DNA from 2 places in the Mycobacterium sp. NPDC050853 genome. Region 1 is predicted to be linked to the other one. Evidence: riboswitches for the same ligand, from Rfam matches in the RefSeq annotation. Region 1 holds a riboswitch; the other holds the start of a gene.
What was found. A riboswitch is a leader RNA that binds a small molecule or an ion and turns the genes downstream of it on or off. The one in region 1 is predicted to bind S-adenosylmethionine.
Positions count from the first base shown of each region.

Region 1 (3,404 bases):
ACTTCCTTGTCCGTCCGACTGGTTAAGCGTCGAACAGAAAGTACCACGTATTACTAGTTACATATATTTATTGGCTCAGGTGACCTAAGAAATCCGGCCATGGGCGCGGATCGTCGACAGGACCTACCTGCCCATCGTGTTCGATATAGGTCAGGGCGGGACCGTTGCGCACCAGCTGGTCGATGGCTTCGAGAAGCCGGGTGATATCGCTTGCGGTGGTTCCCAATCCGATGCTGGCACGCACCGCTCCCCCCGGCGCGCCCAGCCTGGCCAACAGTGGGTGGGCGCAGAACCTGCCGTCACGCAGGCCTATACCGTGCTCGGCCGAGAGGTAGGCAGCGACGACCGAGGGCGTGTATCCGACGACGGTGAACGACACGATACCCAGGGCCTCACGACCTTCGGCCCAAATACGCAGGGTGTCAACGCCTTCGATCGCGTCCAGGCCGTCGCGTAATTGGGCAGTGAGCACATCCTCGACATCGCTTAGCTCACCAAGAGCGCCCAGCGCCTCGCAGGCCGCGGCCACCGCGGCGACACCAACCACATTGGGGGTGCCCGCCTCATGCCGTTGCGGCCCGGTGAGCCAGTCGGCTCCGTCAATGCCCACATTGCGGACGGCTCCGCCCCCGGCGAGATAGGGCTGCGCGGCGTCGAGCCAGTCACCTTGCCCGACAAGGACTCCGGCACCGAATGGTGCGTACAGTTTATGCCCGGAGAAGGCCAGATAGTCGATTCCAGTCGCCGCCAGATCGATTCGACGGTGCGGCACCAACTGTGCTCCGTCCACCGCTATCCGAGCCCCATGTCGGTGGGCGACGGCCGCAAGTTCGGCCAGCGGCAATACCTCACCTGTGACATTGGAGGCGCCGGTGACAGCCAGCAATGCGGCGGGCCGTCGCGCCAGTTCCTCGTCCAGCGCGGCAATGGTGTCCGCGACGGTGGCACGATGCCGCACCACCCGTGCGCCATATCGCTGCCAGGTCAACAGGTTTGCGTGGTGCTCGATATCCAGCACCACCACCTTTGGATGTCGCCGGCTTTCGGGCTCCGTCCCTGAATGTCGCCGGCTTTCGGGCTCCGCCGCACCCGGCACCGCCGAAGCCAGCAGATTGAGCGAGTCGGTGGTGTTGCGGGTGAAGATCACATGGTGACCGGCTGCGGCTCCAACGAAGCGCGCGACCGTTTCCCGAGCTCCCTCGTAAAGGGTCGTGCACACCCGCGAGGCGTACCCGGCCCCGCGGTGCACGCTGGCGTAATACGGCAGCAGCTCGGTGATGCGGTCCGCGACATCACAAAGCGCGGGCGCACTCGCCGCATAGTCGAAATTGGCGTACCTGATCCAGCCACCTTGGGCCAGAGGAACTTTGGTATCGGCCCCAACAACACGTGCGACCGCTTGTTCGGATACTGACATGTGACATCCTGTCTCACCGGACCCGCCCGGCGAGTCCACGCTTGCCGAGCCCGATTGGACACGACCAGGTCGTCACCTGGAGCACCCCACCGTGGAGGAGGGTTGCCGACCAGCTAGCCAGGGCTTGTCGCTGGTTCTCATGACCTGTCCGCAGTGTGCCCGCCTGCCGCGACCACCGTCAAGCGCATTGCGCACTGTGATTCCAACCCCGTGATTTCAGATCCCCGCATCTTTGAGGCACACTGGCTGGCGGAGGGGAGTATTCCTTCGCTGCGGTGTCGTCATCACGTCGGCCATCATTGGTCCGATCGGTGCCGCGGGCCGGTCATCTGGTCGGCGGAAGAGACCTCCGGCGTTTTTTGGCGACCGGAGGTAATCGTGCAGGTAACTCAGCTCGAATGGATCATCACGCTGGCCGTCACGGTCGCGATCCTGGTATTCGACATCGTCGTGATCGGTCGACGGCCCCACGAACCGACAACCCGAGAAACCGCGACCGCACTGACCATCTACGTCGGACTGGCGGTGGCCTTCGGTCTCTGGGTGTGGTTCTTCCACGGCAGCCAGTTCGGGCTGGAATTCTTCGCGGGCTGGCTCACCGAGTACAGCCTGTCCGTGGACAACCTGTTCATCTTCTTGATCATCATGGCCAGCTTCAAGGTGCCCCGGGTCTATCAGCAAGAGGCGCTGTTGGTCGGCATCATCTTGGCGCTGATCTTCCGTGGCATCTTCATCGCACTGGGCGCGGTGGCCATCAACGAGTTCTCGTGGATCTTCTACCTTTTCGGCGCATTCCTGGTCTACACCGCGATCAATCTTGCGCGCGACACCGAGCATGACGATGACGGTGACAACCCCGTGGTCAAGTTCGCCCGCAAGCACCTACGGACCACCGACAAGTGGGACGGGCTACGGCTGTGGGTCAAGGAGAACGGCACTCGGCTGATGACGCCGATGTTCCTGGTGATCGTCGCGCTGGGCACCACCGACCTGCTGTTCGCGCTCGACTCCATCCCGGCGATCTATGGGCTCACCAAAGAGCCGTACCTGGTGTTCACAGCGAACGTGTTCGCGCTGATGGGTCTGCGGCAGCTGTACTTCCTGCTCGGCGACATGCTCAAGCGGCTGGTGTACCTGTCTCAGGGGCTGGCGTTCATCCTGTTCTTCATCGGCGTCAAGCTGATCCTGCATGCGTTGCATGAGAATGAGCTGCCGTTCATCAACGGCGGCGAGTCGGTTCATGTGCCCGAGATCCCCACGTTGGCAAGCCTTGCGGTGATCGTCGTGACGCTGCTCATCACCACCGTTGCCAGCCTGTACAAGACCAGGCGTACCGCCAAAGAGGCCTAGGGCTGCACGCCGAAGGTCATCGAGACCACCGCGGTGATGTCCTTGTCGACGGTGGACGTGTCGTAGCTGCCGCCGTCCCGCATCTCAGTGGAGTTGGGCTTGGTGATGGTCCCGATCCGCAGGTCTGACGGCTGGGCGTACAGGTATTGCGGCGCGTCGGATCGGATGGCGATTGCCCCGTCTGGGGTACCTGTTTCTCGTCCTTGAGGTACTTCATGACGTGGATGTCCAGCACCCATCGCAGCAAACTCTGCCGGTATGATTTCACCCTTACTGCGCGGCTACTTCCGCGCGGCGGCGAGCCCAGCCGGATCCAGACCGATAGGCTCGCTGCGGTACCCCTCCAGGGCCCATAAAACCGACGCGGAAATTACGAGGAGCAGCGTGACCGGCCCCGACGAGTCACCCACCACCCGCGCGCGCGAAGAGGCACCGGATCCCGTGCCTCAACCCGAGCCTCCCGCTGGCGCGAAGAACCCGATCCCCCCGCAGTACCTCCTCGGTGGGTCCGCGCCTCCGGCGCGCACCCTGATCGACATTCTCTACGCGACGGCCGCGGAGAACCCCGACGCTCCCGCCATCGACGACGGCACGGTGCAACTCACCTACTCCGAACTCATCGTCGACGTCGAGTCGA
Region 1 is NZ_JBFAGW010000003.1:434,146-437,549, reverse strand. Features, by position in the region: gene AB0H22_RS14060 (aminotransferase class V-fold PLP-dependent enzyme) at 68-1,417, opposite strand; SAM riboswitch class IV at 1,450-1,562, opposite strand; gene AB0H22_RS14055 (TerC family protein) at 1,796-2,767, shown strand; gene AB0H22_RS14050 (hypothetical protein) at 2,764-3,006, opposite strand; gene AB0H22_RS14045 (Pls/PosA family non-ribosomal peptide synthetase) at 3,152-3,404, shown strand, end outside.

Region 2 (3,404 bases), on a different contig from region 1:
TAGGCGTCCTCGATCTGCTCCTCGTAGAAGTCGCAGAGCGCCTTCTTACTCATGAACATGCTGTCGATGACATCGCCCTCGCCCAGCTTCACCTCGGGCTTGAGCACGACGGTCTCGCCGCCCGTGGTAGTCAGCACCATCTTCACCTTGCGGGCGCGGTCCAGGGTCAGCGACTTCTCACCGTGGTAGAAGTCGCCCTCCTTCATGGTCGCGACGTGGGTGCGTGACGCCTGCGACCACTCACCCATGCTGTGCGGGTGCTTGCGCGCGTACTCCTTCACCGCGCGCGGTGCGCGACGGTCCGAGTTGCCCTCACGCAGCACGGGGTTCACGGCACTGCCGAGACACTTGGTGTAGCGCGCCAGGATGGCCTTCTCTTCGTCGTTCTTCGGGTCCTCGGGATAGTCGGGCAGCTTGTAGCCCTTGCCCTGCAGTTCCTTGATGGCGGCCAGCAGCTGCGGCACCGATGCGCTGATATTCGGCAGCTTGATGATGTTCGTGTCCGGTAACTGCGTCAGCCGGCCCAGCTCGGCCAGGTTGTCCGGAACGCGCTGCTCTTCGGGGAGGAACTCACCGAACTCGGAGAGCAGGCGCGCTGCAACGGAGATATCGCTGGTTTGGACGTCGACACCGGCCGGTCCGGCGAAGGCCCGGATGATCGGCAAGAAGGAGTACGTCGCAAGCAGCGGCGCCTCGTCTGTCAGCGTGTAAATGATGGTCGGCTGCTGCGCACTCATGGTCGCTCCCGGCTTCGTTGGTCGGTCAGAATCTGAGGTACTCCGCGGGTCACGCGGTTGCCCTATTCAGTATCACGTCGCCTCCGAGCCTAGGCGGGCGGACGGCTCTGTGACGGCGCTCCCACTGCTGACCCGCATGTATCCCCGGCAGGGTCCTGCCCCGGCTTCAACTACCTGGTGGCAACCATTCGGTGAATTGCGATACGCTGCTTGTCGGTCATGAGTACCAGCGTCAAGCCCCGGCTCGCTGGTCGGCAACCCTCCAACCGCGGTGGGGTGCCCCGGGTGATGACCAGGTTGAGTAGCCGACTGGGTTCAAGGACAGTTGGCCACACGGCAAGCGCGGGTCCGATGGCGGGCCCCGAGAAGACAGGTTGGCCCGATGAAGTATTTGTCACCCGGGGGTGAATCCCTGCGTTCCTGTTGTCGGTGCTGTCACTGTCGCTGTTGTTCCCGACCCTGATCAGCCACACCCGACTACCCAGGAGAGTCCGATGACTGACATCGATCCCACCGCGCAGTGGGCGTTCGAAACCAAGCAGATCCACGCAGGCGCATCCGCCGACCCGGCGACCAATGCCCGAGCCCTGCCGATCTACCAGACCACGTCCTACGTCTTCAACGACACCGCGCACGCGGCGGCGCTGTTCGGCCTGTCCGAAGAGGGCAATATCTACACCCGCATCGGCAACCCGACGCAGGATGCCGTCGAGCAGCGCATCGCCGCCCTCGAGGGCGGTGTGGCAGCGCTGCTGCTGGCGTCCGGGCAGGCGGCCGCGACGCTGGCCATCCTCAACGTCGCGCAAGCCGGCGACAACATCGTGTCGAGCCCACGTCTCTATGGCGGCACCTACAACCTGCTGCACTACACGCTGCCGCGCCTCGGTATCTCGACCACCTTCGTCGAGGACCCCGATGACCTCGATGCCTGGCGCAGCGCCATCACCCCACAAACGAAGGCATTCTTCGGAGAGTCGATCTCCAACCCGCAGAACGACATTCTCGACATCCCGGGCATCTCGGCGATCGCACACTCCGAAGGCATCCCGCTCATCGTCGACAACACCGTTGCCACACCGTATTTGATTCAGCCGCTGGCCCACGGCGCCGACATCGTGGTCCACTCGGCCACCAAATACCTTGGTGGGCACGGTACTGCGATCGGCGGCGTGATCATCGACGGCGGCACGTTCGACTGGACGCAGGGCCGCCACCCGGGTTTCACCACCCCCGACCCGAGCTACCACGGGGTTGTCTTCGCCGACCTGGGTGCACCGGCATACGCACTCAAGGCGCGCGTGCAGCTGCTGCGCGACCTCGGTCCCGCCATCTCACCGTTCAACGCGTTCCTCATCGCGCAGGGCCTGGAGACGTTGAGCCTGCGTGTGCAACGCCACGTCGAGAACGCACAGCGGGTGGCCGATTACCTCGTCACCCAGCCCGAGGTAACCCGGGTCAATTACGCCGGGCTGCCCACCTCCCCTTGGCACGAACGTGCGAAAGCGCTGGCCCCCAAGGGCGCCGGTGCCGTGCTTGCCTTCGAGCTGGACGGCGGCAGCGTGAGTGCATCGGAGGCTGCGACCACATTCGTCGATTCACTCACCCTGCACAGCCATGTCGCCAACATCGGTGACGTGCGCTCACTCGTCATCCACCCCGCCACGACGACACACGCACAGCTCGCCCCCGCCGAACAGCTGGCCTCCGGCGTCACCCCGGGATTGGTCCGTTTGGCCGTCGGCATCGAGGGCATCGATGACATCCTGGCCGACCTGGACACCGGATTCGCCGCCGTACGACGACTCAAACAGCCCGCGGCGGTGGCATCATCGTGACCTTGACCGACGATCGTCGCGCAAGCGGCCCATCCGCCGGAGAGCAGCTTCCGGCGCCCAACGTCGCCCTCCCCCAGGGCGACGAAATCGCCTATGTACCAATAGGTTCGATCACGCTGGAAAGCGGTGCTGTCCTCGATGACGTGACCATCGCGGTGCAGAGCTGGGGAGAACTCTCCCCGCGTCGCGACAATGTCGTGTTCGTCTGCCACGCACTCACCGCCGACTCTCATGTGATCGGCTCCGCCGGTCCCGATCACCTCACCGGCGGGTGGTGGGAGGGAATCATCGGCCCGGGTGCGGCGATCGACACCGACCACTGGTGCGCGGTCGCCACCAATGTGCTGGGCGGCTGCCGCGGCACGACCGGTCCGACTTCCCTTGCCGCGGAAGGAAAACCCTGGGGTTCGCGATTCCCCGAGGTGTCGGTGCGCGATCAGGTGGATGCAGACGTCGCCGCACTCGCGCAGCTCGGCATCACCGAGGTAGCCGCTGTTGTCGGCGGTTCGATGGGCGGTGCACGCGCGCTGGAATGGGCTGTCATGCACCCGGATTCGGTGCGCGCAGCCCTGGTGCTGGCGGTCGGCGCGCGCGCCACCGGCGATCAGATCGGCACACAGAACACGCAGATCGCCGCCATTCAGGCCGATCCCGACTGGCAGGGCGGCGACTACCACGGCAGCGGACGCAGCCCCGAGAAGGGACTGAACCTGGCCAGGCGCATCGCACACCTGACCTACCGTGGCGAGGTCGAGCTGGACACCCGGTTCGGGAACGATCCGCAGGTCGGCCCGAACGGACCCGAGGATCCCTGGGCCGGCGGCCGATACGC
Region 2 is NZ_JBFAGW010000001.1:489,540-492,943, forward strand. Features, by position in the region: gene AB0H22_RS02260 (NADP-dependent isocitrate dehydrogenase) at 1-737, opposite strand, end outside; SAM riboswitch class IV at 953-1,086, shown strand; gene AB0H22_RS02265 (bifunctional o-acetylhomoserine/o-acetylserine sulfhydrylase) at 1,232-2,572, shown strand; gene AB0H22_RS02270 (homoserine O-acetyltransferase) at 2,659-3,404, shown strand, end outside.
Region 2: linked by a shared signal. The riboswitch ahead of AB0H22_RS02265 (bifunctional o-acetylhomoserine/o-acetylserine sulfhydrylase) and the one ahead of AB0H22_RS14060 (aminotransferase class V-fold PLP-dependent enzyme) in region 1 are both predicted to bind S-adenosylmethionine.